DNA from 4 places in the Nocardiopsis oceanisediminis genome. Region 1 is predicted to be linked to each of the others. Evidence: riboswitches for the same ligand, from Rfam matches in the RefSeq annotation. Region 1 holds a riboswitch; each other region holds the start of a gene.
The links. A riboswitch is a leader RNA that binds a small molecule or an ion and turns the genes downstream of it on or off. The one in region 1 is predicted to bind thiamine pyrophosphate.
Positions count from the first base shown of each region.

Region 2: it holds a riboswitch for thiamine pyrophosphate, as region 1 does, so the genes downstream of both, J0910_RS25625 (ECF transporter S component) here and thiD (bifunctional hydroxymethylpyrimidine kinase/phosphomethylpyrimidine kinase) in region 1, are expected to answer to the same signal.
Region 3: it holds a riboswitch for thiamine pyrophosphate, as region 1 does, so the genes downstream of both, J0910_RS15830 (TenA family protein) here and thiD (bifunctional hydroxymethylpyrimidine kinase/phosphomethylpyrimidine kinase) in region 1, are expected to answer to the same signal.
Region 4: it holds a riboswitch for thiamine pyrophosphate, as region 1 does, so the genes downstream of both, thiO (glycine oxidase ThiO) here and thiD (bifunctional hydroxymethylpyrimidine kinase/phosphomethylpyrimidine kinase) in region 1, are expected to answer to the same signal.

Region 1 covers NZ_JAFMZJ010000001.1:5,538,472-5,545,481, reverse strand. Annotated here, with positions in the region: gene J0910_RS24160 (glycosyltransferase) at 1-923, shown strand, start outside; gene J0910_RS24155 (hypothetical protein) at 1,086-1,415, shown strand; gene J0910_RS24150 (LysR family transcriptional regulator) at 1,833-2,780, opposite strand; gene J0910_RS24145 (pyridoxal phosphate-dependent aminotransferase) at 2,912-4,186, shown strand; gene J0910_RS24140 (DUF6457 domain-containing protein) at 4,568-4,816, shown strand; gene thiD (bifunctional hydroxymethylpyrimidine kinase/phosphomethylpyrimidine kinase) at 4,962-5,765, opposite strand; TPP riboswitch at 5,755-5,853, opposite strand; gene J0910_RS24130 (DUF368 domain-containing protein) at 5,911-6,870, opposite strand.
Region 2 covers NZ_JAFMZJ010000001.1:5,873,702-5,880,711, reverse strand. Annotated here, with positions in the region: gene treS (maltose alpha-D-glucosyltransferase) at 1-568, opposite strand, end outside; gene J0910_RS25635 (alpha-1,4-glucan--maltose-1-phosphate maltosyltransferase) at 673-2,655, opposite strand; gene glgP (alpha-glucan family phosphorylase) at 3,153-5,792, shown strand; TPP riboswitch at 5,817-5,922, shown strand; gene J0910_RS25625 (ECF transporter S component) at 5,992-6,576, shown strand; gene J0910_RS25620 (ABC transporter ATP-binding protein) at 6,573-7,010, shown strand, end outside.
Region 3 covers NZ_JAFMZJ010000001.1:3,561,098-3,568,107, forward strand. Annotated here, with positions in the region: gene J0910_RS15805 (AraC family transcriptional regulator) at 1-752, shown strand, start outside; gene J0910_RS15810 (VOC family protein) at 712-1,182, opposite strand; gene J0910_RS15815 (VOC family protein) at 1,394-1,744, opposite strand; gene J0910_RS15820 (acyltransferase family protein) at 1,857-3,932, opposite strand; gene J0910_RS15825 (hypothetical protein) at 4,506-4,712, opposite strand; gene J0910_RS15830 (TenA family protein) at 5,167-5,796, opposite strand; TPP riboswitch at 5,809-5,920, opposite strand; gene J0910_RS15835 (alpha/beta fold hydrolase) at 6,004-7,010, shown strand, end outside.
Region 4 covers NZ_JAFMZJ010000001.1:2,654,796-2,661,805, forward strand. Annotated here, with positions in the region: gene pknB (Stk1 family PASTA domain-containing Ser/Thr kinase) at 1-1,462, opposite strand, end outside; gene J0910_RS11845 (thiazole synthase) at 1,474-2,295, opposite strand; gene thiS (sulfur carrier protein ThiS) at 2,300-2,500, opposite strand; gene thiO (glycine oxidase ThiO) at 2,524-3,705, opposite strand; TPP riboswitch at 3,703-3,814, opposite strand; gene J0910_RS11860 (Rv2175c family DNA-binding protein) at 3,963-4,322, shown strand; gene J0910_RS11865 (MFS transporter) at 4,412-5,614, opposite strand; gene J0910_RS11870 (ArsR/SmtB family transcription factor) at 5,715-6,107, shown strand; gene thiE (thiamine phosphate synthase) at 6,104-6,778, shown strand.

The sequences.
Region 1 (7,010 bases):
GCCGGATCTCCGGGACCCCGGTGGTGCTGACCAACCACTTCATGCCGGACAACCTGTTCGCGCACGCGCACATCCCGGAGCGGCTGCAGGGCCTCGCGGGCCGGCTGGCCTGGCGGGACATGGTGCGGGTGGCCGACGAGGCCGACTACGTCACCACGCCCACCCGGCGCGCGGCCGACCTGCTCGCCCAGAAGGGCTACGGCCGCCCGGTCGAGGCGGTCTCCTGCGGCATCGACCTGGAGCGCTTCCACCCCCGCCCGGCCGAGCGGGCCGGTGCCCGCGCCGGGTTCGGCCTGCCGGACCGGGAGACGGTGGCCTTCGTCGGCCGGCTCGACGAGGAGAAGCGGATCGACGAGCTGATCCGGGCGCTGCCGCTGGTGCACCGGGAGCGGGACCTGCAGCTGGTGCTGGCCGGCACCGGGCAGCGCGAAGGGGAGCTGCGCGAGCTGGCCGCCGGGCTGGGGGTCGCCGACCGGGTGCACTTCCTGGGCTTCGTGCCGGACGAGGAGCTGCCGCGGGTGTACGTGGCCGCCGACCTGTTCGCCATCGGGAGCATCGCCGAGCTGCAGAGCATCGCGACCCTGGAGGCCATGTCGACCGGGCTGCCGGTGGTCGCGGCGGACGCCCTGGCCCTGCCGCACCTGGTGGACCACGGCCGCAACGGCTACCTGTACCGGCCGGGCGACGTCGCCGGGCTGGCGGACCGGATGCTCGCGGTGCTGGGCTCGGGCCGGGAGGCGATGGGCGCCGCCTCCCGGGAGATCGCGCTCACCCACGACCACCGCCGCTCCCTGGCGCGCTTCGAGGAGATCTACACCGGGGTCCGGCCGACCGGGGGCGGGCCGCAGGGGCCGCTGCCCGGCCGCGGCGGGGAGGCGGCGGGGCGCCCGGCCCGGCCGCGGCGCCACCCGGTCCCGGTCTGACCCGGGCGCGGCGGCGGCCCGCCGGAGGGCGCCTCTCCCAGGGGGAGCGGGCCCCGGCGGGCCGTTTCCATGCCCGCCGACCGTATGGTGACTTTCCGTGGTTTTTGCGTCACGATCTGATGGGCTATCGCCTTTGCTGGAAACACACGAAGTGTGTGGTTCGTGGGGTCCAGCCGAACGGATGGGGCGGCGTACGCCGACAGCGTCGCCGCCCGTCTGAACATTGCCGAGTGCGAGGCCGAGGAGTACCAGAGCCGCCTCGCCGAACTCGACCGCGCCCACCGCGACCTGGAAGAGCGGGTGACGCGGTTGGAGAGCGAGCTCACCGCGGCCCGCCAGGAGCGCCTGGAGGCCTTCACCCGCTGGTGGAACTGCCGGGAGGACCGGGACCGGGCCCGGCACATCGCCCGGAGGCTCCGCCGCCGCCTGCACCGGGCGGCCCGCCGCGAGCTCCGCAACCGCAGGGCGGGCGAGGAGCCGAGCACCGGCTGACGCCCGCCTGCGCCGCCCCGGGCGGGGCCCGGATCGTTGCCGGGAATTCCGCCCCAGGGCGATGATCTTGGAGTTGCGGGGCCATCAGAGCGCTCTGATGGCCCCGCAACTCCAAGATCATCGGGGGCGGGGGTGGGGGCTTCTGCGGCCGCCCCTTTTCCGTCAGCGTTCTCAGCTTGTTCTTCAACCTGGGCGGTGGGGTGATCCTTCAGGCTCATGGTGCGTTCGGCTGTCCTTCCCGCGTCATGGCGCGGTGCCCGGCGCCGGTTCTTCGCCCCCGGGGGCGCCCGGGGTCCGGAGCCGGGGGTTGGGGCGCACCGGCGGGACGGGCCGCCTTCGCGCGGGCGGCGATCACAGGCCAGGTCCACCCATCGGCCGCCTCGATGCCCCGGCCGTCCCCGAGGTCGAAGAACAAGCTCAGGCGCCGGGGATCCGGTCCAGTACCTCGGCGAGGTCGCGCTGGACGTCGGCCGCGGCCCGGCGCAGGGCGCGGAGCGTGACGTCGATGGCGGGGCGGCGGAGGCTGGCGGCGCGGACCGAGGCGTAGACGCCGCGCGCCGGGGCCTCCCCGGGCAGCCGCCGGAAGGCCAGCCCCGCGGTCCCCGCGGTCAGCGCCAGGGCGGGCACCGCGGCGATGCCGATGCCCCGGGAGACCAGCCCCAGGATGGTGGCCAGGCCCTCGAACTCCCAGGCCGCCGCGGGGGCGCCGCCGACGTCGGCGAGCACCGCGTCGGTCCCGTAGCGGGACGGCTCCCCCTGCGGCGCCGCGATCCACGACTCGCCGGCCAGCCGGCGCAGCTCGACCGGGAGGGCCGGGTCGGCGAGCCGGTGGTCCTCGGGGACCGCCAGCACCATCGGGTCGCGCAGCAGCAGCTCGTGGCGGATCTTGCCGGCGCCGGTGTCCGGAGACCGGCCGGTCCAGATGTCGACCAGGGCGATGTCGGCCTCCCCCGCGCTGACCTGGCGCACCCCCGAGCCCTCCATGGTCTGGCGGAGCACCAGCTGCATCGAGTCGTGCCGGCGCAGCCGCTCGGCCAGGCGCGGCGCGAACGCGACGGCGCCGGTGGGGAAGGCGGTCACGGTCACCCTGCCGGTGACGACCCCGCGCTGCTCGGCCAGGACGGACTCGGCCGCCTCCACCATGGCGAGGATCTGCTCGGCCTGCTCGGCGAGGAGCCGGCCGGTCTCGGTGAGCTCGGCGCTGCGCGCGCTGCGGTCCAGCAGCTGCGCGCCGACCTCGCGCTCCAATGCGGCGAGCTGCTGGGAGACGGCCGAGGGGGTGTAGCCGAGGGACGCCGCGGCGGCCGCGATGGTGCCCTGCTCGGCGAACTCCCGGAGCAGCTGGAGCCTTCTCAGATCGAGCATAAGGACAGCTTACGCTCACCATCGAAAAGAGTCGCTTGTGGTAACGCGTCGGGCGGGGCAGGCTGAAGAGTGAAGGCACCGGAAAGTCGGCCTCAAGACCGGCCACCTGGATCAGCGGAGTTGATTCCTCCATGACAGTCGCCGTTTCAGCGACCCTCGCCGTCAACGAAGCCCTCGCCGAGAAGCGCCGCCAGGGCCTGCAGGTGCTCCCGCTCGGCTTCGGTGAGGCGGGGCTTCCCGTCCACCAGATGATGCGGGACGCCCTCTCGGCCGGGGGAGGGGACAACGCCTACGGACCGGTGGCCGGCAGCGCCGTGCTGCGCGAGGCCGCCGCCGGCTACTGGGGCCGGCGGGGGCTGCCCACCGACCCGGACATGGTCGCGGCCGGCCCGGGCAGCAAGCCGCTGCTGTACGCGCTGCTCCTGGCCATCGGCGGCGACACCGCGATCGCCGCGCCGAGCTGGGTCAGCTACGCCGCGCAGAGCCGGCTGGCCGGCAACCGGCCGCTGTTCGTGCCGACCGAGCGCGGCCAGGGCGGCGTGCCCCAGCCGGACCTGCTGGCCGAGGCGGTCAGCACCGCCCGCGAGCAGGGCCGGGACGTCCGCGCGGTGATCACCACCCTGCCGGACAACCCCACCGGGACGGTCGCCTCCGAGGACACCGTCCGCCGGCTCGCCGAGGTCGCCCGCGCTCTGGACCTGGTCGTCATCTCCGACGAGATCTACCGCGACCTGGTGCACGACCCGGCGGCGGAGGTCCGCAGCCCCGCCGAGTTCGCCCCGGAGCGCACCGTGGTCACCACCGGGCTGAGCAAGAGCCTGGCCCTGGGCGGCTGGCGGCTCGGCGTCACCCGGCTGCCGGACTCCCCGCTGGGCCGCCGGATCCGGGCCGAGCTGCTCGGCGTGGCCAGCGAGATCTGGTCCAGCCCGACCGGGCCGGTGCAGCGGGCCGGCGCGCTGGCGTTCGCCGAGCCCGCCGAGCTGACCGCGCACATCGAGCGCAGCCGCCGGCTGCACGGGACGGTGGCCCGGGCGGTGGCCGAGCGGTTCACCGCGGCCGGGGCGTCGGTGGCCGCGCCGCAGGCGGCGTTCTACCTCTACCCCGACTTCGAGGCGCACCGCGAGCGCCTCGCCGCCGACCACGGGGTCGGCACCGGCCCCGGGCTGTGCGGGCTGCTGCTGGAGCGGTACGGCATGGGCGTGCTGCCCGCGGTGGAGTTCGGCGAGAGCGCCGAGGCGCTGCGGATGCGGGTGGCCACCAGCCTGCTCTACGGGGAGACCGAGGCCGAGCGGTACGCGGCGCTCGCCGTCGACGACCCCACCCGGCTGCCGTGGATCCAGGCGCACCTGGACCGCCTGGAGGAGGTGCTGGCCGACGTCGCCGCCCCGGTGGCGGCAGCGGCCTGAGCGGCTCCGGGCCCTCCGGGGGGGGGAGGCCCGGGGGCGGACACGGAGGAGCGGGACCGGTCATCGCGGAAGGGCCGGTCCCGCTCCTTGCCGCCGGGCCAGGCTAGCGTCCCCGCGGACCCCGCCGCACCCGGGACCCTCCCGATCCCCGGTCCCCGCCGCCGCACCGCCCCTCCCGCGCCGGCCCCGCGGGGCCTGGGGAAGAGGGGGAACGGGCGCCGACCGCTCCGGGCGGTGCGCGCCGGAGGCCCGGACACGCGACCGGCGCCGTGGGGAGGGGCGGGTGCGGCGGAGCGCATCCCCGCGCCGGCCGTCTTCCCCACCGGGGATCTAGGATCGTCGGCGAGAGCAGAGCAGAGCAGGCGGAGCCGGGGAGCGACGATGACGCTGGTGGAGTGGGCGCGGCTGGTCAGCGCGGAACTGGACCTGCCCGAAGAGTCGGACAAGGCCGACGTGGACCGGATCCTCGACCTGGCCAGGGACGCCGCGCACTCGGTGGCCCGCCCGGCGGCCCCGCTGACCGCCTACCTGATGGGCATCGCGGTCGGCCGCGGCGCCGACCCGGCCGAGGCGGCCGCGGCGCTCAGCCGCCTCGCCCTGGCCCAGGCGGACGGAGGCGGGGAGGGCTGACCCCGGGCGGGGAGCCCCGGCGCCCCGGAGCGCCGCCGAGACGGTCCTCCCAGGGGCCCGCCGGGGCGCCGGGACCGGTACGGAGGGCAGGGGCGGGCGCGCGCCGCCCCCTGCCCCGGTAGGAGGCCCGGCCGCGGCCCGGCGGTCACCACCAGGCGTGGAAGTGGTGCACCGGCCCCATGCCGCGGCCGACCTCCAGCTCGTCGGCGCGGCGCAGCGCCTCGGTCAGGTAGGACTTGGCGTCCCGCACCGCCTCGGCGACCCCGGCGCGCTGCGGGAGCAGGGCCGCGATCGCCGACGAGAGGGTGCAGCCGGTGCCGTGCGTGTTCCGGGTCGGGACCCGCTCCGCGGTGAACGGGACGGCCGCGGCGTCCGGTTCCACCAGCAGGTCGGTGCTGTCGCCGCCGGAGAGGTGGCCGCCCTTCAGCAGCACCCGGGCCGGGCCGAGCTTGAGCAGGCGGCGGGCCTGCTCCTCCATCTCCTCCAGGTCGGCCGCCTCGTCCTCGCCGAGCAGGTCGGCGGCCTCCGGGAGGTTCGGGGTGACCAGGTCGGCCCGGGGCAGCAGCACGGTGCGCAGCGCCTCGATCGCCTCGGCGGCCAGCAGCCGGTCGCCGCTCTTGGCCACCATCACCGGGTCGAGCACCACGTTGCGCAGCCGGTAGGCGTCGAGCGCCGCGCCGACCGCCTCGATGACGCCGGTGTCGGCCAGCATGCCGATCTTCACCGCGTCGATGCGGACGTCGTCCAGGAGGGTGGTCAGCTGCCGGGTGACGAACTCCGGGGGGACCGGGTGCACCGCGGCGACGCCGGTGGTGGTCTGCGCGACCAGGGCGGTCACCACGGTGGTGCCGTAGCCCCCGAGGGCGGAGAAGGCCTTCAGGTCGGCCTGGATCCCCGCGCCCCCGCTGGGGTCGGTGCCGGCGATGGACAGGATGTTGAAGGAGCCCATGTGGCGTCCCTTCGCTAGTGCGAGCTAGATCAGGTTCGACGGGTGTGTTCTCAGCCGGTGGCGTGCACCGGCACCCCGCGCCGTCGCTTCCGCTCCGGAAGGACCGGAGCGGCCCGGCCGCCTCGGCGGCCGGGCCTTCAGCCTGTCACAGCCGGGCGGACTCCCGGACGGCGGGCCGGGCGTGCCGGCCGCCGCCGGAGCCGCTCTTCCGGCCGCCGCCCTTGACCAGGTGCTCGATGAGCAGGACCGCGACGACGACCGCGAACCCGACCGCGACCATGGCCAGGGTGAACGGGACGTCCCCGGAGGGGGCGTAGAGGGTGCGCTCCTCGTCCTGCCAGGGCCACAGGGCGCGCAGCGAACCGGCCATCACACCGGTCAGCGCCACCAGGGTCACCATCCGGTGGTGCTCCAGCAGCCACTGGAGCAGCTTCACGAAGAGCGCGCCGCCGATGAACGCGCCGAGGACGAAGGTGCCGATGTAGCCGAAGTCGCGGTTGTTCAGCGCGTCCATGGTGGGCGTGTAGAGGCCCAGGGTGAGCAGGATGAACGAGCCGGACATCCCCGGCATGATCAGCGCGGAGACCGCGACGGCCGCGGCGGCGATCACGGCCGGGGCCGAGGGCTCCACGTGCGCGGGCGGCAGGCCGGTCACCACGAAGGCGACCGCGCCGACCGCGGCGGCCAGCAGGTAGTGCCAGGCCTTCCAGCGCTGCCCGGCCGCGGTGTAGGGCACCCAGAGCGAGGCCAGCACCAGGCCGAAGAACAGGGCGTAGGAGCGCTGCTGCTCGGACTCGACCAGCGGGGCGATGATCTTCGCGGCGAGCAGCGCGGCGGCGACCATGCCGACCAGCACGGCGCCGATGGCCGCCCAGTCGGCCTGGCGGAACTCCGCCGCGGCCCGGCCGGCGCCCCGGCCGCGCGGCAGGTCGGAGACGGCCGCCCGGAGCCCGGAGAGCACATGCCCGGCCGAGGTGATGAGGGTCTCGTACACCCCCACGATCAGCGCGACCGTGCCGCCGCTGACGCCGGGAACGACCTCCGCGGTGCCGATGAGGCCTCCGCGGACGACGTTGAACAGATGGGTCCCGATGGATTTCGCCATGTCTCGTGTTTCGTCTTCGAGGGATCGAGGAGGAGTGCCGCGAACGTGCCGGAGGCGGGAACGGCCGGGACTCCGAGCGGCGGCGCGAGCCTCACAGTCTAGGGATTCCGCGGGCCCGCCGGGCCTGCTCGCCCGTCCCG
Region 2 (7,010 bases), 340 kb from region 1:
CCTGCACCGCCGGGTTCTCGAAGTTGAGGTCCGGCTGGTGGGAGAAGAACCGGTGCCAGTAGTACTGGCCGCGCGCCTCGTCGTAGGACCAGTTGGAGTGCTCGGTGTCGACGAAGATGATCCGCGCGTCGGCGTACCGGTCGGTGCCGTCGGCCCAGACGTAGAAGTCGCCGTAGGGGCCGTCCGGGTCCGACCGGGACGCCTGGAACCAGGGGTGCTGGTCGCTGGTGTGGTTCATCACCAGGTCGGTGATGATCCGGATGCCGCGCCGGTGCGCCTGCTCGATGAGCTCCACGAAGTCGGCGATCTTCCCGAACTCGGGGAGGATCGTCATGTAGTCGGAGATGTCGTACCCGCCGTCGCGCAGCGGCGACTCGTACAGCGGCAGCAGCCAGATGCAGTCGATGCCGAGCCAGGCGAGGTAGTCGAGCTTGTCGATCAGCCCCCGCAGGTCCCCGACCCCGTCGCCGTTGGAGTCGTAGAAGCCGCGGACCTGGACTTCGTAGAAGACCGCGTGCTTGTACCAGTACGGGTTCCGGGGCGGTCCCTCGGAGAAGGTGTCGGGCACGGGGGCGGGGGGCGCCTGACGGGTGCCGAGCACCGGATCGGGTGTGGTCACGAGAACAACTCCACCAGTTGGCGTTCCAGTGCGTCCGCCGGTCGGACCCTTTTTCACGGGGTGCTGCCGGCCGGGTCGACTGTGAAGACGTGAGCGGACTGGACATTCGGGTCGAGGCGGACGTAATTCGCCTCTCCCCAGGTATAGGAATCGCCCGAGATCGCGTCGGTCACGGTGAACGAAGCGCCGCGCTCGAGCCCCAAAGAGGGCATGTCGATCCGCACGGTCGCTTCGCGGGTGCGGTGCGGATCGAGGTTGACGATCACCAGTACGGTGTCGTCCCCCTCCTGGTCGCCGGTCCCGGCCAGCCGTTTCGAATAGCAGATCAGCTCGGGCTGGTCGACATGGTGGAACCGCAGGTTGCGCAGTTCTTGCAATGCCGGGTGGTCGCGCCGGACACAGTTTAGCCTGCGCAGAAGCGGAATGATCGACATTCCCGCGGCCTCGGCCGCGTCGAAGTCCCGGGGCTTGTACTGGTATTTCTCGGAGCCGAGGTATTCCTCGCTCCCCTCGCGCACCGGGGTGTTCTCGCACAGCTCGAAACCGGAGTAGACGCCCCAGGAGGGGGAGAGGGTCGCGGCGAGCACCGCGCGCACCTCGAACGCCGGCCGGCCCCCGTGCTGGAGGTAGGCGTGCAGGATGTCGGGCGTGTTGGCGAACAGGTTGGGGCGCATGTAGGCGGCGGCGTCCCCGGACAGCTCGGCCAGGTACTCCTCGATCTCCTCCTTGCCGTTGCGCCAGGTGAAGTAGGTGTAGGACTGGTGGAACCCGGCCTTGGCCAGCGCGTGCACCATCGCCGGGCGGGTGAACGCCTCGGAGAGGAAGAGCACGTCGGGGTCGGAGGCGGCGACGTCGGCGAGCAGCCGCTCCCAGAACGCCAGCGGCTTGGTGTGCGGGTTGTCCACCCGGAAGATCCGCACCCCGTGCGCCATCCAGTGCCGGACCACCCGCAGCACCTCGGCGTAGAGGCCCTCCGGGTCGTTGTCGAAGTCGAGCGGGTAGATGTCCTGGTACTTCTTGGGCGGGTTCTCCGCGTAGGCGATCGAGCCGTCCGGGCGGGCGGTGAACCACTCCGGGTGCTCGGCGACCCACGGGTGGTCCGGCGAGCACTGCAGGGCCAGGTCGAGGGCGACCTCGATGCCGTGCGCGGCGGCCTCGGCGACGAACGCGTCGAAGTCGCCGATGTCGCCCAGGTCGGGGTGGACCGCGTCGTGCCCGCCCTCGGCGGAGCCGATCGCCCAGACCGACCCGGGGTCGTCCGGCCCGGCGTGCAGGCCGTTGTCGGGGCCCTTGCGGAAGGAGCGCCCCACCGGGTGGATCGGCGGCAGGTAGACCACGTCGAAGCCCATGTCGGCGATGGCCGGCAGCCGCTTGGCGGCGGAGCGCAGGGTGCCCGAGCGCCACCGGCCCTCGGCCTCGTCGTACTCGGCGCCGACCGAGCGCGGGAAGAACTCGTACCAGGAGCCGACCAGGGCCCGGCGGCGGTGCACGGTCAGCGGGAACCGCTTGCTGCGGGTGGTGCTCTCCCGCAGCGGGTTGGCCGCCAGGGACCCGGCGACCTCCTCGGAGAGGGCCAGGGCCAGCCGCTCGGCGGCGGGCAGGGAGGCGTCGCGCATCCGCCCGGCGGCCGCGGCCAGCTCCGGGCGGCGCGGCACCCGGCGGGCGGCCCGCTCCAGCAGCCGGGCGCCCTCCTCCAGGGTGAGCTCGGCGTCCTGGTCCAGCGGGATCTTGGCCTCGGCCCGGCGGCGCCAGGTGGCGAACGGGTCGGCCCACGCCTCCACCGCGAACGTCCAGCGGCCCGGCTCGGGGGCGCTGAGCAGGGCGGTGTAGCGGTCGGTCCCGGGGGCGGCCTCGGCCATCGGGACCTGCGCGGCGCGCTTGCCCTTGGGGTCGTAGAGCACCGCCGCCGCGCCGAGGGCGCCGTGGCCCTCGCGGATCACGGTGGCGCTCACCGGGAAGGCCTCGCCGGCGGCGGCGCAGGCGGTCCCGTAGCCGAGCACGGGGGCGACGTCGAGAATGGGAATTCGTCCGATCACAAGAGCACCATCGATATCTATGTCGGGATCTATGCCGGGCGTTTTCGGGCATGCCGTACCGGCTCTGGATGTTCCCGGTGTTCCCTCGTGTGCCGCCCGTGTGTCGGGTTTCCGGCAGGGAAGGATGTTTCAGCGTGATGCCGCGTGTTTCAACTGACTGATTCCGGGACGGAGGAGCCGCGTCTCACTGTCCTATCGTCAGGGCCCGGAACGCCGCTGCCGACAGTCCGGCCGCGATTATTTTTGTGATTGTCGTCACAGTGCGAATGCGGATATCCATGCGGTTTTAGACATGTTTCTTTCGTATTGATTCCGGCGAACCGGTCATTGGTTTCAGAAGTTCACTGCGGGCACGGCGGCAACACGGGCATGAATAGGATTCGGTTCGGGCTCTTCCCGGCATTCGGGCGGTGCTCTGCACTGAATTCTCGGTGAAATCACGAAAACGGCCCGGAAAGGCTCGCGCCCCGGCCGCGCATTGGCTAGCCTCACGGTCCGTGAAGGCGATCCGGAGATTCACCGTACGTACCGTTCTGCCCGAAGAGCTGTCCGCGCTGGGCCGGCTCGCGGCCAACCTGCGCTGGGTCTGGCACGCCCCGACCCGCGAGGTGTTCGCCGCGGTCGACGCCGCGCTGTGGGAGTCCGTCGGCCGCGACCCCTACCGGATGCTGGGGGAGGTGGGCCGGGAGCGCCTCGCGGAGCTCCGCACCGACGAGGCGTTCCGCGCCCGGCTCGCCGAGGCCGCCGCGGACCTGGACGCCTACCTCGGCGGGCCCCGCTGGTACCAGGGGGCGGACGAGGCGGACCGGCCGCGCGCCATCGCCTACTTCTCCGCCGAGTACGGCCTGGCCGCCGCGCTGCCGCAGTACTCCGGCGGCCTCGGCATCCTCGCCGGGGACCACCTGAAGAGCGCCAGCGACCTGGGCGTCCCGCTGATCGGGGTGGGGCTGCTCTACCGGCACGGCTACTTCTCCCAGACCCTCTCCCGGGAGGGCTGGCAGCTGGAGTCCTACCCCGAGGTGGACCCGCAGGGCCTGCCGATCACCCGGCTGTCCGGCCCCGGCGGGGCCCCCGCCGAGATCGGGGTGGACCTGCCCGGCGGCGAGCGGCTCACCGCCCGGGTCTGGGTCTGCCGGGTGGGCCGGGTGCCGCTGCTGCTGCTGGACGCGGTGCACGAGGGCAACCCGCCGGGCCTGCGCGCGGTCACCGACCGGCTGTACGGCGGCGGCGGGGAGCACCGGCTCCGCCAGGAGCTGCTGCTCGGCGTGGGCGGGGTGCGCGCGGTCCGGCTCTACTGCGAGATCAGCGGCCACCCCCGGCCCGAGGTGTTCCACATGAACGAGGGGCATGCCGGCTTCCTCGGCCTGGAGCGGGTCCGCGAGTACATGGACGGCCGCGGCGTGGACGGCGGGCCGCTCGGCTTCGCGGAGGCGGTCGAGGCCGCCCGGGCCGGGACCGTCTTCACCACGCACACCCCGGTCCCCGCCGGCATCGACCGCTTCCCGCGCGAGCTGGTCCTCGCCCACCTGGACGGGGACTCCCCGGCTGTGCCGGGGCTCCCCGCCGACCGGGTGCTGGAGCTCGGCGCCGAGGACTACCCGGGCGGCGACCCCGACGTGTTCAACATGGCGGTGATGGGCATGCGGCTGGCCCAGCGGGCCAACGGGGTCAGCCGGCTGCACGGGGCGGTCAGCCGGGGCATGTTCCAGGGCCTGTGGCCCGGGTTCGACCCGGACGAGGTGCCGATCGGCTCGGTCACCAACGGGGTGCACGCCCGCACCTGGGTGGCCGAGGAGGCCCAGGAGCTGGCCGCGGCGGTGGTCGGCGACTCGGCCGAGTTCAACCGCTCCGAGGGCTGGCGCAAGGTGGCCCGCGCGGACGAGGGCGAGCTGTGGCGGATGCGGCGCACGCTCCGCGGCCGGCTGGTGGAGGAGACCCGCGCCCGGCTGCGCGCCTCCTGGCGGGCCCGCGGCGCCACCGGCGCCGAGCTGGGCTGGATCGACGGCGTGCTCGACCCCGACGTGCTCACCATCGGCTTCGCCCGCCGGGTGCCCTCCTACAAGCGCCTCACCCTGATGCTGCGCGACCGGGACCGGCTCGCCCGGCTGCTGCTCCACCCGGACCGGCCGGTGCAGATCGTGGTGGCGGGCAAGGCGCACCCCGCCGACGAGGGCGGCAAGCGGCTCATTCAGGAGATCGTTCGGTTCAGCGACCGCCCCGACGTCCGGCACCGCATCGTCTTCCTGCCCGACTACGACATGGACCTGGCCGCCTCCCTGGTGCAGGGGAGCGACGTGTGGCTGAACAACCCGCTGCGCCCGCTGGAGGCCAGCGGCACCTCGGGGATGAAGTCGGCGCTCAACGGCGGGCTCAACCTGTCGGTCCGGGACGGCTGGTGGGACGAGTGGTTCGACGGGTCCAACGGGTGGGCGATCCCCACCGCGGACGGGGTCTCCGACCCCGACCGCCGCGACGACCTGGAGTCCCGCGCGCTCTACGAGCTCATCGAGGAGCGGGTCGCGCCGCTCTTCTACGACGCCGACGGCGACGGCCTGCCCAAGCGCTGGCTGGAGATGGTCAAGCACACCCTGGTCTCGCTGGGGCCGAAGGTGCTGGCCACCCGGATGGTCCAGGACTACGTGGCGGGCTACTACCGGGGCGCCGCGGCCTCCTCGCGGGCGCTGCTGGACGGCGGCGCGGCCGGCGCGCGCGAGCTGGCGGCCTGGAAGGCCCGGGTCCGCGCCGGCTGGCCGGGGGTGCGCATCGAGCACGTCGAGGCCGGCGGGATCGACGCGGGCACCGGGGAGCCGCCGCGGGCCGGCGGCGAGCTGGACCTGAGCGCCACGGTCCGCCTCGGCGACCTGGACCCGGACGACGTCCAGGTGGAGGCGCTGGTCGGCCGGGTCGACGAGGACGGCCGGCTGGTGGCGCCGGCCGTCGCCGTGCTGGAGTGGACCGGCGGCGGGCAGGAGGGGCACCGCTACACCGGTTCGGCCCCGCTGACCAGGGCGGGCTCCGGCGGCTACACGGTGCGCGTGCTGCCCCGGCACCCGGCGCTCCGCTCGGCCGCGGAGATGGGGCTGGTGGCCGTTCCGGAGCCGCACCGCGGAATGGAGGACGGGATCGTGCTGCGCTGAGCGGCGATAACCCGCATAATGGGTGGAAACCGACAGGGGAGCGCTTCGGCGCTGAGAGTGCGGAGACCCCGCAGACCCTTAGACACCTGATCTGGATCATGCCAGCGAAGGAAGTCGTGTGTTCCGCCCGGCGGAGTCCGTACCGGGCGCTCTTGGCCTGAGCCCTCTCGTGTCCTCACCGACGCGAAGGGACCCACCCGTGAAGACCACCGCCCAGCGTTCGCCGTACGCCTGGCGCACCGTCGACATCGTCGTCGCCGCGGTGCTCGGCGTCGCCATCGGCGTCATATTCTGGTTCTGGGGCATGCTCTGGCAGGCCACCGCACCGCTGTTCGTCTTCTTCCCGCCCGCCCAGGCGGTCATCTACGGCATCTGGCTGCTGCCCGGCGTGCTCGGCATGCTGGTGCTGCGCAAGCCCGGGGCGGGCGTCCTCACCTCGGTCGCGGCCGCCACGGTCTCGGCGCTGCTGGGTACGCACTGGGGCATGATCGTGCTGGTCGCCGGCTTCTTCCAGGGGCTCCTGCCGGAGCTGGTCTTCCTGGCCGGCCGGTACCGCTCCTGGGGCATGGCGGCCTCCGTGCTGGCCGCCGCGGCCGCCGCGCTGGCCCCGATCGGCATGGACCTCACCATGACCTACGCCGACTGGCCGGCCTCCTTCATGGCCGCCTACGCGGCCTTCGTCGCCGCCAGCTCGGTGCTGATCGCCGGGGTCGGCGGCCGGCTGCTCACCACCGCCCTGGCCCGGGCCGGGGCGCTCACCCCCTTCCCCTCGGCGCGCGGATGAGCGGCGCGCGGATCCGGCTGCGCGGCTGGGGCTGGCGGCACGCCGGCCGCGAGGAGTGGGCGCTGCGCGGGGTCGACCTGGAGGTCGAGCCCGGCGAGCGGGTACTGCTGCTCGGCCCCTCCGGCGCCGGCAAGAGCACGCTGCTGCACGCCCTGGCCGGGCTGACCGGGCCGGAATCGGCCATCACCGGGGAGAGCGAGGGCGAGCTCACCGTGGACGGCGCCCCGGCCGAGCGCGGCCGGGGCGGCACCGGCCTGGTCGCCCAGGACCCGGAGACCCAGCTGGTGATGGCGCGGGCCGGCGACGACGTCGCGTTCGGCCTGGAGAACATCGGTACCGACCCGGAGCTGATCGGCGGCCGGGTCCGGGAGGCGCTGGCCGGGGTCGGCTTCGGCCACGGCCCGGAGCGCTCCACCGCGGCGCTCTCCGGCGGG
Region 3 (7,010 bases), 2.0 Mb from region 1:
TGGCGGTGGTGCGCTGGAGCGGCCCCTACACGGTCGCCGGCGCCCCCGGCACCCCCGTCCGGGTGGTGATCGACGCCGACCAGAAGTGCCACACCCTCTACGGCGAGCCGCTGTGGGAGTCGATGGCGCTGGGCGTGCGCACCTGGGGCGACGGCGAGGACGCGCCCACCGAGATGCTGGTCGGCACCTACCTGGTGGAGGGCGAGGTCAGCCGCCGGCTGACCGACGTCCTCCCGCAGGTGGCGCACGTGCCCGCCGGCTCCTGGGACAGCCCGCTGCTGCCGATGCTGGCGGAGGAGATCGGCCGCGACGAGCCCGGCCAGGAGGTCGTCCTGGACCGGGTGCTGGACCTGCTGCTCATCACCGCGCTGCGGTCCTGGTTCGCCGGGCAGCGCAGCGCCGCACCGGCCTGGTACCGGGCCCGCGCCGACCCGGTGGTCGGGCGGGCGGTGCGGCTGCTGCACGCCGACCCCGGGCGGGCCTGGACGGTGGCCGGGCTGGCCGGCGAGTGCGGGGTGTCCCGCGCGGCGCTGGCCCGCCGGTTCACCGCGCTGGTGGGCGAGGCGCCGATCGCCTACCTCACCGGGCTGCGCCTGGCCACCGCCGCCGACCTGCTGCGCGGCTCCGACGCCCCGCTGAGCTCCATCGCCCGCAAGGTCGGCTACTCCACGCCGTTCGCGCTCAGCTCGGCGTTCAAGCGCGCCTACGGGGTCAGCCCCACCGAGCACCGGGCCCGCGCAGCGGATCGATGACCGGCATCGCGCCGGCCCCCGGGGCCCAGGCCGCGCGGAAGTCCGCCAGGCGGGCGGCGTCGACCAGTTCGATCCGCCCGCCGATCGACCCGGCGCGGTGGTAGGCGAAGCGGCGCCCGAACGGGCAGCCGTCGAAGTCGGCCCCGACGCCGGCGCGGGACAGCCGGGCGGTGCCCGCCTCCAGGTCGGAGGTCCAGAACCCGAGGTGGTCGAAGCGCCCGGCCCCGCCGCACCCCCACGGGCTGCCTTCGGGCCCCTCGATCAGCTCGATGAACGGCGGGTCGCCGCGGGTGAAGGCGATGCGGAAGTCCCACTCCCCGATCCGGTCCGCGCGCGGCGGCGTCCACTCCACGCCCACCGCCCCGCTCAGCTCCGCCATGGCCGCCCCGATGTCGGGAACGGCGAAGCACACGTGATAGAAGCCGCCCATGACCCCGCCTCCTGAACACCGGCCGCCCTCGCGGCCGGGCACCGGCAGACCCTAGCCGGGCGGGCGGCCCCCGCACCAATAGGCGGGCCGATACCCGGTATGGGGGCGGGGCCGTGCGGCCCCGCCGCCGTTCCGCCGGGCGCGGCCCCGGGGCGGCCGCCCCTGACCGGCTCGGCGGTGCGGGCGCCCACCGGGAGCAGGGAGCGGCCGGTCAGCGCGGTTCGAGGAGGCAGAACTCGTTCCCCTCGGGGTCGCGCAGCACCACGCAGGCGGCGTCGTCCGGCTGCCCCACGTCGGCGCGGGCGGCTCCCCGGGCGAGGAGCCCGTCCACGGCCGCCGCCCGGTCCTCCGCGTACAGGTCGAGGTGGAGGCGGTTCTTGGCCGGCTTCGCGCCGTCCGCGCGGGTGAAGAAGAGGGACGGCGAGCGCCCGTCCGGCGGCCGCACCTCGACGCCGGCCGGGACGGGTTCCATCAGCTCCCAGCCGAGGGTCTGCGCCCACCACCGGGCGAGGGGCGGCGGGTCGTGCGCGTCGACGGTCAGGGCCTCCCAGGCGATTTCCATGGCGACCGATCGTACACGGGCGCATCCGCCCCGGAGCCGGCCTCGGGCGCCCCGGCCCCCCGGGGCCGGCGTGCGCGCACACCGGCCCCGCCCGCCACCGGGCGGGCACCGGTCACAGCGCCTCCAGGATCGGCCCGGCCCGCTCCTCCAGGTCGGCGGCGAGCATTTCGGAGTAGGTGGCGGTCAGGTGGTGGGCGTCCCGGTAGACCAGGACGTTGCCGACCACGGCCGGGCAGGTGTCGTCGGTGCACAGCCGGTCGTTGAGGTCGACCACCTCGGCGCCGGTCTCCGGCCGGTCCGCGGCGATCAGCTGCGGGTCCTCCTCACCGAGGGCGTCGTCGCGCTCCTTGGCGCAGCTGTCCGGGTCCGCCGGGTGCAGCTCGACGCACTCGGGGACCCGGGGCCGGGCCACCGGGGTGTCGGCGATCGCGACCACCTGGGCGCCGGCCTCCTCCAGCTCGGTCCACTGCTCGGCCATGCCCTCGGCGATCAGGCGCTTGCCCTCCTCGGTGTCGCCCGCGACGGCGCTGATCGCGCGGCTGCGCGCGCTGGTGAACACCAGGTCCGGCCGGACGTCGCCGGTGAGCCGGTCGACGACGTCGGCGTTCCAGTCCCCGCACTCGGTGTAGCGGCGGTCGTCGCCGCTGTCCCGGGTGACGGGGGCGCCGGTGAACGGGCAGGAGGACTTGGTGAAGGTGTACACCCGCCAGTTCCGCTCCCCCGCCACGGCGCGCACCGCCGGCACCCAGTGGGCGGCGTGCGAGTCGCCGACGACGGCCACCGTCACCTCGGCGTCCTCGGGGCCGTACACGCACGGGTCGGCGGTGCGGTCGCTCGGCATGGCCTGGCACTCGTCGCCGTAGACGCTGGGCAGGTCGTCCAGGGCGTCGATCGGGGCCGGGTAGACGGCCTGCCCGGTGTCGCCCTCGGGCCGCTCCTCCTCGATGGCGGCCGGGCCGACGTGCACGTCCGGGTCGAAGGCCACGTCGCGGCGCTGCTCCACCTGCTGGTACTGGATCCAGCTCGTCCCGGACACCAGCAGGGCCCCGCAGAGCGCGAACACGAGCGCGGCGCGGCCGGTGCGCAGCGCCCCGCCGGTCCGCACCGGGTCCTCCACCAGGAGCTTGGTGACCCAGGCCAGCAGCACCGAGCCGGCGCCGATCAGCACGCCGCCGAACGCGCCGAACACCTCGGTGCCGGGCAGGAAGGGCCAGAACACGATGAGCGGCCAGTGCCACAGGTAGATCGCGTACGACAGGTCGCCGACGAACCGCGCCGGGGCGGCGCTGAGCAGCCGGTAGGTCGACCAGCGGCCCTCGGTGCGGCCGGCGGTGATCACGGCGGCGGTGCCCAGCACCGGCAGGGCGGCGGCCCAGCCGGGGAACGCCACCGCGTCGTCGTAGGTGAACGCGGCGGCCGCGATGGCCAGCAGCCCGGCCCAGCCCAGGCCGGCGCGGACCGCGGCGGGCAGGGTGCGGTGCGCCGACACCATCGCCAGCACGCCGCCCGCGGCCAGCTCCCACATCCTGGTCTGCGGCAGGAAGTAGGCCGGGGCGGGGTCGGACAGGGTGAGCCAGACCGAGCAGGCGAAGGAGGCGGCGATCACCGCTCCGCCGCCGAGCAGCAGTATCCGGGCCCGGCGCAGCCGCGCCGGCAGGGCGGTCCAGCCGATGAACAGCAGCGGCCAGAACAGGTAGAACTGCTCCTCCACGGCGAGCGACCAGAAGTGCTGGACCGGGCTCTCCGCGGCGCCGGCCGCCAGGTAGTCCACCGATTCGTGGGCCAGCAGCAGGTTCTGCACGTACAGCGCCGAGGCGGCGAGCTGCTTGGCGGTGTCCAGCAGCTGGGCCGAGGGCAGCAGCGCCATGGCGGCGGCGCCGGTGGCCAGCAGGACGACGGTGGCCGCGGGCAGGATGCGCCGGACCCGCCGGATGTAGAAGCCGGACAGGGAGACCCGGCCCTGCTCGCGGGCCTCGCGCAGCAGCAGCGTGGTGATGAGGAATCCGGAGATCACGAAGAAGACGTCGACGCCGATGTAGCCGCCGGGCAGCAGCTCCTTGTCGACGTGGTAGACGACGACCAGCGCCACCGCGAGCGCGCGGAGGCCCTGGACCTCCGGGAAGAAGCGGCGCGGCGGCGCGGGGCGGGCTGCCGGGGGTGCGGGCGCGGGCTGCGATTGGGTCGGCACGGGGTTCCTTGCCTGCGTCTCGGGGCCGTCTCGGTGGGACTCGGGGCGCGCCGCATGCCCGCTGCGCGGGCGGGGCCGCCGCGGCGCGCTTCCTGGGAGTTCTCCCAGGAATGGGGATTCTCTCAGGAAAACGCGACCGTGGGTAGTCGATTAGTCGCCTGGAAGCACAGGTAGGACGAAAATTCTCGCCGGAGTGACCTGAGTGTCGCCTCGCGGACACATGCCCGCGGGCGCCCGCAGGGGCTAGGGCGAGCAGGGGCGGAGCGCCGCTCCGCGCGCCGGGCGCGGCCGCGGGGCGGCCCCGGCGCCCCTCCCCTTGCGGGCGCTCTCGGCGCCGTGATCCGGATGTCCGTTACCGGGCCTCGGGGGCCGTCCCGATCACCTGCGGCGCCCCGCCGGGGCAGGCCTCTTCCGGTGCTCCGCCCGCCGGGCCGCCCCGCCCCCGGGCCGAAAGGGAACCCCGGCCCTGAACCCGGGAAGCGGCGTCCCGGCGTGTCGCCCGCGCCGGCCGGTCCCGGGTTCCGGCGGCCGCCGGAACCCCTCGGCCCGGGGCGGGGGCTCCCCCGGTGCGGCTCAGTGCTCCATGCGGTGGTCGCCGTCGACGATGGTCAGCGCCTGCATGGCGGCCGAGGCCAGCTGGATCAGCGCGGCCCGGTCGTTCCAGGTGCAGCGGATGCGGACCGGGCCGGCGTGGATGACGGCCGTGTTGCCCCCGGTGTCGGTGACCGTCGTCCGGCCCTTCAGGTCCCCGGCGGAGAGGGTCCTGTCGTATGGCTCCATCGGCTGTTTCCCACGCTCGTCCGGGCTCTCGGTCGGGGCAACGGTACCCGCCGCACCCCGGCCCCGCCGGGCAATCGGGAAATATGCCGCTTCCGGCCGGTCCCGGACGCCCGTTCCGGAGCGCGGCTTTCCCCGGAGGCGGTGCTCCACCGGGCCACCGGGGGCCGGCAGGGGGATCCCGCAGGCGCGGAACCAAGGCGGCCGTCCCGGGGAGGGCCGAGCAGGCGGCCGCCCGCAGGAAGAGGGGGCGCGGGGGCGGGTCGGCCGGTCTCCTCCGGCGCCGGGCTCTGCAAAGGCCGCAGCAGCGCGGAGCGCCCGATCGACACGCTGAAGGCGCGGCGCGCCATCGCGGCCCGCTACGACACGCCCCCCGAGAGCCGTCTGGCCGGCCCCCGCCTGCGCGGAGCGGTGATCTGGATGCGCGGCCTCCGATGACCACCGCTCCGAACGGGCGCTAGAAGGCCCAGCCCTCCTTCTCCCAGGCCGCCTCCCAGAAGTGGAACTCGTAGGTGGTGGCGGTGGTGAAGGCCTCGCGCATCCGGGCGACGGTGGCGGCGTCGGAGCGCTCGGCGATGCCGTCGGTGATGGCGCACAGCCGCCGGGTGGAGGCGGCGAACTCCTCGTCGGCGTAGGTGGAGATCCACTCGCCGTAGGGGTGCCCGGACAGGTCGCCGGCCTTCTCCATCAGCCGGGCGCCGACGTCGGTGTAGACCCAGAAGCAGGGCAGCACCCCGGCGGCCAGCTCGCCGTACCCCTGGGTCTGGGCCAGGCCCAGCAGGTAGGAGACGTAGGCGGTGCAGGTCGGCGAGGGGCGCAGGCCGGCCACCTCGCCGACGAAGCCCTCGTGCATGGAGCTCTCCACCGCGATCGCGTCGTGCGCCGACTTGGCGAAGAAGGCGATCTCGTCGGAGCGGTCGGCCCGAGCCGCCGCCGACGCCAGGGCCCGGGCGTAGCCGCGCAGGTAGAGGGCGTCCTGGGCCATGTAGTAGTCGAACCGGTCCCGGGACAGGGACCCGTCGGCCAGGCCGCGGACGAACGGCAGGTCGTCGATGGCCGCGCGCACGCCGGCCGTCTCGTTCCACACCTCGGCACAGAAATCGCTCAAGATGGGCGTTCCCTTCGCTAGTTCGAGCTAGATCAGGTTCGACGGGTGTGATCTCAGCTCCGGCCGATGCCGACATCGGACCGGTGCACCCCGCGCCGTGCCGACGACCATACCGGGGGCCGGGACGGCGTTCCGCCCCGGGGTGCGGCGTTTGCCCGTTCCGGTGCGGGGCGGAAGGATCGCGCCATGCCCTCCTTCACCGCTCCCGACGGGACCCCGCTCGCCTACCGCGCCGAAGGCGAGGGGGAACCGCTGATCTGCCTGCCCGGCGGCCCGATGCGCGCCGGCGCCTACCTCGGCGGCCTCGGCGGGCTGGCGCGGCGGCGCCGGCTCATCGTGCCCGACCCGCGCGGCACCGGGGACTCCGGCGGCGGCGCCGACCCGGCGGCCCGCCGCTGCGACCGGCAGACCGGAGACGTCGAGGCGCTCCGCGCCCACCTCGGCCTGGACCGCGTCGACCTGCTGGCCCACTCCGCCGCGGGCGACCTGGCGGTCCTGTACGCGGCCCGGCACCCCGAGCGGGTGCGCTCACTGGTCCTGGTCACCGCCCGGGGCCGCGCCCTGGGCATCGACTTCACCGAGGAGCACCGGTGGGAGGCGGCCGCCCGCGCCGCCGTCGCCGGACTGGACGCCCCGGTCCTGGCCGTCGCGGGCGGACTGGACGGCGGCCCGCTCCCCCGGGTCGCCGCGGAGATCGCCGGGCTGTTCCCGCGCGGCGAGACGGCGGTGCTGCCCGGCGCCGGCCACTACCCGTGGCTGGACGCTCCGGAGGACTTCGCCCGCACCGTCGGGGATTTCCTGGACCGCTCCGCGCCGGTCGGCGCGGGCGCCCCGGGCGCCGGCGGGGCCGGGGCGGACCTGCCGCCGGGGCTGGCGGAGGCCGCGGCCGAAGGGCTCCCCCGCGCCGACGTCGACTTCGAGATGTACGAGGCGTTCGAGGACCCGGAGGAGACCGCCTGGTGGTTCCGGCTGTGGACCGGCAACCCCGACGCCGACGGGCGGGAGTACCGGTTCTTCGGGATGAACGGGGCGGGCGGCTACGCCGGGCTGTGGCTGGTCCGGGAGGGGCGGCCGCTGCCGGAGCAGCCCGTCGTCTTCCTCGGCTCGGAGGGCGAGCTGCTGGTGCTCGCCTGCGACCTGGGGTCCTTCCTCTGGCTGCTGGCCCAGGGGGTCGGCCCCGCCGAGGCGATGGG
Region 4 (7,010 bases), 2.9 Mb from region 1:
CCTGCTCGGGGTCGGAGGAGAGCACGGTGCCCGGCTCGGTCTCGCGCGAGTCGGCCTCCTCCACCTCGATGTTGGTGAAGCCCTCGTCCTCCAGGGCCTTGCGCGCGTTCTCCACCGGCTCGCCCACCACCTCGGGCAGCTCGACGCTGCGCGGGCCCTTGGAGAGCGCGACGGTGACCGTCTCGCCGGGCAGGATGCTCTCCCCGGCCTCCGGGGAGGCCTGGGCGACCTCGCCGGTGGCGGCCTCGTCGCTGTAGACCTCCTTCTCCGACACGCGCAGCCCCAGGTCGGACTCGGAGAGCAGCCGGGCCGCCTCCTCGCGGTCGGTGCCGACCAGCTCGGGCACCTCCGCGTAGCGGCCGAAGAAGACCCACCAGCCGGTGCAGAGCAGCACCACCGCCAGCACGCCCGCGGCGGCGGCGAGCATCCGCCGGTTCCGCCACCACGGCTCGCCCGCCCCGGGGTAGCCGTCGTCGGGGTCGTCGTCCGGGTCGAGCACCGGCGGCAGGTCGACCACGACGGTGCGGTTCTCCCCGGCCGGCTCGGGGCCGGGGACCCCCGGTTCGGTCGGGGCGGCGGCGAAGGCCAGCGAGGCGTTCGGACCGGAGTCCGGTGCGCCCCCGCTGACCTGGAGCACCGCGGAGAGGAACTGGCCGGCGTCCCCGGGCCTGTACCGCGGGTCGCGCTCGGTGGCCCGGGTGACCAGCCGGTCCACCTCGGGCGGGATGCCCGACACCACCCGGGAGGGGCGCGGGACGTCCTCGTTGACGTGCTGGTAGGCGACGGCGATGGTGCTGTCGCCGGTGTGCGGCTGGGACCCGGTCAGCAGCTCGTAGAACATGACGCCGGCCGCGTAGACGTCGCTGCGCGCGTCGGAGACGCCCCGCTCGATCTGCTCCGGCGCGAGGTAGGCCGCGGTCCCCATCAGGGTGCCGGTCTTGGTCAGCCCCTGCCCGGACGACTCCACCGCCCGGGCCAGGCCGAAGTCGGCGACCTTCACCCCGCCGTCGTCGGTGAGCAGCACGTTCTCCGGCTTGACGTCGCGGTGCACCAGACCCGCCTGGTGCGCCGCGCTCAGCGCGCCCAGCACCGCGGCCATCACCTGGAGCGCCTCGCGCACCCCGAGCCGCCCCATGGCGGTGAGCATGTCGCGCAGGGTCCGCCCCGGGACGTACTCCATGGCCAGGAAGACGTGGCCCTGGTCCTGCCCCTGGTCGAAGACCTGGACCACGTTGGCGTGGGAGAGCCGGGCCGCGGAGTGCGCCTCGTTGATGAAGCGGCGCACGAAGTCCGGGTCGGTGGCCAGCGACGGATGCATCACCTTCAGCGCCACGGGCCGGTCCAGCCGGAGGTCGTGGGCGAGGTAGACGGTCGCCATGCCGCCGCCGGCGACGCGCGACTCGACGGAGTAGCGGCGGTCGAGCGTCGCACCTATCAGCGGGTCGGCAGTCGTGAAGTCCACGGGAGGGGAGTCTACGGGTGTTCGGCGGGAGGGGAAGACGCGTGGGCGTGTCGGCGCACCGGGATCCGCCCGGCCAGCCGCGCCGCGCGCCCGGCCCGCACCGCGTCCCGCATCGCCCCCGCCATCAGCACCGGGTCCTGGGCCCGGGTGACCGCCGTGGCCAGCAGCACCGCGTCGCAGCCCAGCTCCATGGCCTGCGCCGCCTCGCTGGCGGTGCCGATCCCGGCGTCGATGATCACCGGCACCGAGGCCTGCTCGACGATCAGCTCGATGTTGTGCGGGTTGCGGATGCCCAGACCGGAGCCGATCGGCGCGGCCAGCGGCATCACCGCGGCGCAGCCCAGCCGCTCCAGCCGGCGCGCCAGCACCGGGTCGTCGTTGGTGTAGGGCAGCACCGTGAAGCCCTCGTCGACCAGGCGCTCGGCGGCGTCCAGCAGCTCCACCGGGTCGGGCAGCAGGGTGCGCTCGTCGGCCACCACCTCCAGCTTGACCCAGTCGGTCTCCAGCGCCTCCCGGCCCAGCCGGGCGGTGCGCACCGCCTCTGCGGCGGTGAAGCACCCGGCGGTGTTGGGCAGCGGCGCGATCCCGTTCCGCTGCAGCACGTCCCAGACCGACCCCTGGGTGCCGGGGGCGACCCTGCGCATGGCGACGGTGGTCAGCTCGGTCCCGGAGGCGATCAGCGCCTCCTCCAGCACGCTCATCGACGGCGCGCCGCCGGTGCCGGTGATCAGCCGGGAGCCGAACGGGCGCCCGGCGATGACCAGCGGGTCCGCGGCCGGCCGCGGCTCCCGCGCGGCCCCGGTCCCGGTGGCTTCGGTGGTCTCGGCGGACATCGGATCAGCCTCCCTGGACGGCGGTGAGCACGTCCACCCGGTCGTTCTCGGCGACCGGGGTCCCGTCCCAGCCGCCCTTGGGCACCACTTCGTCGTTGACCGCGGCGGCGACGCCGCTGCGCGCCCCGGTGAGCGAGCGCACCACGTCGCCCACGGTGCTGCCGGGGGCGACGGTGCGCCGCTCCCCGTTGACGATCACGTCCACTGCGTTCTCCTCTCGGTACCGGCTCAGTGCCGGCCGCCGCCGGCCGGCCCGAACCGGGCGGCCGCGAACCTGCGGGCGAAGTCCGGCAGCGCCCCGCCGGCCAGCACCTCGGCCATCGCGTCGGCGGTGCCCGGGGTGAGCAGCACCCCGTGCCGGAAGTGCCCGGTGGCCAGGTGCAGCCCGGCCGGGCCCAGCGGCCCCAGGAGCGGCTCGTTGTCCGGAGAGCCGGGGCGCAGCCCGACGCAGGCCTCGGCGATCTCCAGCTCCCCGACGCCCGGGACCAGCTCGTGCGCGTCGCGCAGGATCTGGTGGACGCCGCCGGCGGTGAGCCGGGTGTCCGGCCCCATCTCCTCCTGGGTGGCGCCCAGCACGATCTCGCCGTCGGCGCGCGGCACCAGGTAGACGGGGGTCCCCTTGACCAGGCCGCGCACCGTGCGGGAGACGATCGGCTCCTCGCCCGCGGGGGTGCGCAGCCGCAGCAGCTGGCCCTTGACCGGGCGCACCGGCGGGAGCAGCCCGTCGGGGAGGCCGCCGATGGAGGGGGTCCACACCCCGGCGGCCAGCACCACCTGATCGGCGCGGACCTCCGCGCCGCCGGCGGTGCGCACGCCGCGCACCCGGCCGCCCTCGCAGAGCACCTCGGCCGCGCGGTCGGCGGTGAAGTCCGCCCCGCGCGCCGCCGCGGCCAGCCGCAGGGCGCGGGCCAGCCGGCGCGGGTCGACCGAGTGGTCGTCGGGGACGTGCACGCCGCCGCGCACCCCGGGGGCGAGCATCGGCTCCAGCCGGCGGCACTCCCGGGAGGTGATCCGCTCGGCCTTCAGCCCCAGCCGGGACTGGAGCTCGCCGAGCTCGGTCAGCCGGGACAGGTCGTCGGTGTCGAAGGCGATCTGCAGGGTGCCGCGCTCCCGGTAGCCGGCGTCCTCGCCGGAGTCGGCCTGCACGTCGCGGACGAAGCCGGGGTAGCGGTCGCGGGAGTCGGCGCCGAAGCGCATCAGCTCCTCTTCGCCGAACATCGCCTCGGTGGCCGGGGTGAGCATGCCCGCGGCGACGCCGGAGGCCGCGCCGGAGTCGCCGGCCGGGGCGAGGACGGCGACCCGCAGCCCGCGCCGGGCGGCGCGCCAGGCGGTGGCCAGGCCGATCAGCCCGCCGCCGACGACGGCCGCGTCGTAGCCGCCGCGGTGGGCGGGGGTGTCTGCTGCACGCATGGCGGAGACGCCACTCCCTTCGCCGGCATGACCCGGATCAGGTTCGTGCGGTCGGGGGCCGGCAGCCCCCCTCTCAGCCGGGTCCCACCCGGCTCCCGCGGGAACGTTCGCTTCGCGGATCCGTACCCGGTGGTCGGATCCGTCCCCCCATCCTAGCGACGCCCGCGCGCGGGCGGCCGGAGAGGTCGGACCACCGGACGGCGGGGCGGCGGCGCGCAGAGCCGCCGAGCAGGGGCCGAATATGGCACATTGGGGGTGTGAACGAGAACGACAACCGCATCGACGCCCTGGTCGGCGACTGGATGACCGTCAAGGACGCCGCGGCCGCCCTCAACGTCTCCCCGAACAGGATCAAGCAGTTCATCCGGGACCACCGCCTGGCCGGCGTGAAGCGCGGCGGCGAGCTGAAGATCCCGGCGGCCTTCATCACCGGCGGCGACGTCCTCAAGGGCCTCCCGGGGACCCTCACCGTGCTGGACGACTGCGGCTTCACCGAGGAAGAGTCACTGCAGTGGCTGTTCACCCCGGACGAGACGCTGCCCGGGGCGCCGATCGACGCGCTGGCGCAGAACCGCGGCACCGAGGTCCGCCGCCGGGCGCAGGCCATGGCCCTCTGATCCCGGCCCGCTGACCCCGCACCCTCCGCCGCGGCCCGGCCGCGGCGCCTCCGGGCCGGGGCGGACCGCCTCCGCCCCGGCCCCGGTCCTCACCCGCGCCGCCGCTCGGCCCAGAGCAGCGCCAGCGCGGGAACGAGCAGGGCGGCGCCCAGGTAGCCCAGCTGCGCGGGGTCCAGCCAGGCCAGCGCCGCGCCGCCGGTGATCCCGCCCAGCGACATCCCGCCGTACAGGGCGGAGCTGTTCAGCCCGATCAGCACCGGCGCGGAGGACGGGTCGACCTCGACCGCCCGCTGCTGCTGCGGCACCGCCACCAGCCAGCCGAACGCGCCGTAGAGCAGCATCCAGGCGAACGCCCCGGGCAGCGTCGCGGCGGCCGGCTCGACCAGCAGGAAGAGCGCGATCAGCACCGGCAGCGCGACCGCCATCACGGTGCGCGGCCCGCGGGCGTCGGAGGCCCGCCCGGCGGCCAGGTTGCCCGCCACCGAGGCCAGCCCCCACACCCACAGCAGCGCCGCGCCGACCGCCCCGCCTCCGGTGACCGGGGCGAACACCGGGGCGATGTAGGCGAACACGGTGAAGCTGCCCCAGAAGACGAGCAGGGTCTGCGCGGTGACCGCCAGCAGCCGGGGGCGGCCCAGCGCGCGCAGCCGCTCGGCGAGCCCCGCCGAGGGGAGCCGGACCCCGCCGGGCAGCAGCGCCATCCCGGCCAGCGCGGCCAGCGCGGCGAGCACCACCATCCACAGCGCGGCGCGCCAGCCCAGCGCGGTGCCGAGCCAGGTGCCCAGCGGCACCCCGAGGGCGGTGGCCGCGGTCATCCCGCCGAGCACCACCGCCATCGCCCGGCCCTGGAACCGGGGCGGGCTGAGCACCGAGGCCATCACCGCGGCGTTGGGCGTGTAGAGCGCCGCCCCCGCCGCGGCCACCGCGCGCGAGGCGATCAGCACCCCGAAGGACGGGGCGAGGGCGCCGGCGGCGCTGCCGGCGGTGAACAGCAGCAGCCCGCCGATGAGGACGGCGCGCCGGTCCATCCGCCCGGTGAGCGCGCCCAGCACCGGGGCGAGCACGGCGTAGGCGAGGGCGTAGGCGGTCACCGCCTGCCCGGCGGCGCCGGTGCCGACGCCGAGGCCCTGGGCGATCTCCGGCAGCACGCCGGAGGTGACGAAGGTCGCCGTGCCCATCGCGAACGCGCCGGCGGCCAGCGGCAGGATGCGGGCGGCGGAGTAGTCCTGCGGCGGTTCCGGAGGGCCGGCGGCTCCGGGACCGGAGGGAGAGGCGAGCGGGGAAGCGGCCATGCCGGCCTCCAGAATCGTTGGATGTGTGTCAAACGATCGGAAGGCTGGCATGATGGTTTGAAGATTGTCAAACCGTTCTTCGGGGGTGACGGTGGAGCCCATGTCCCGACTTCCCCAACCGGACCGCGCCGAGCTGCGGCTCTCCGCCGTCCTGGACGCCCTCGCCGACCCCGTGCGGCTGCGCCTGCTCGCCGACCTCACCGCCGATGGCGTCGAGGTCGACACCGAGCGCAGCTGCGGCATCGAGGCGTGGAGCGTGGCGGTGCACAAGTCCACGCTCTCCCACCACTTCAAAGTGCTCCGGGAGGCCGGGGTGATCAGCACCCGGGTCGAGGGGCGGAACCGGTGGATCCGGCTGCGCCGCGACGACCTGGAGGCGCGCTTCCCCGGCCTGCTCGGCGCGGTGCTGGCCGCACTGCCCGAGGAACTGGAGCGGGCCGGGGCGCCCCGGCCCGAGGGGAGCGGCGGGCAGGCCGCTAATCTGGCCCGATGAGCCAGCCGCAGAGCCAGCCGCAGAGCCTGCGCGAGCGCCTTGAGAGCGCCCGCCTCTACCTGTGCACCGACGCCCGGACCGAGCAGGGCGACCTCGAGGAGTTCCTGGACGCCGCCCTCGCCGGCGGCGTGGACATCGTCCAGCTCCGGGACAAGGGCCTGGAGGCCCGCCAGGAGCTGGAGGCCCTGGAGGTGATGCGCGCGGTGTGCGAGCGGCACGGCGCGCTGCTGTCGGTCAACGACCGCGCCGACGTCGCCCGCGCGGCCCGCGCCGACGTGCTGCACCTGGGCCAGAACGACCTGCCGGTGCACCACGCCCGGGAGATCATCGGCGACGGGCCGCTGATCGGCCGGTCCAACAACACCCCCGAGGCCGCCGCCGCGTCCGCCGAGGAGAAGGGGGTCGACTACTTCTGCACCGGCCCCACCTGGGCCACCCCGACCAAGCCGGGCCGCCCGGCGGCAGGTCTCGACCTGGTCCGCCGCGCCGCCGCGCTCGCCGGCGGCCGCCCCTGGTTCGCGATCGGCGGCATCGACCTCGGCAACCTCGACGAGGTCCTCGCCGCGGGCGCCCGCCGCGTGGTGGTGGTCCGCGCCATCACCCGGGCCGACGACCCCCGGGCCGCAGCGGCCGAGTTCTCCCGCCGCCTGGCCGACGCCGCCCGCTCCTAGCCCGTCGTCGGGCAAGGGGCGGCGCCGCGGAAGAACCCCGCCTCCGCCCTCCGCGATGATCTTGGCGTTGCGGGGGTATCAGGGCGCCCTGATACCCCCGCAACGCCAAGATCATCGGGGCCTTTCCCCCGCCGTCCGCCGGGCCGCCGCATCCCTGGGCTCCGAGGGCGCCGCCGCGCCGGTGCCCCGGACCCGGCGAGGCCGGCTCTCCTAACACTGTTAGGTAACGATC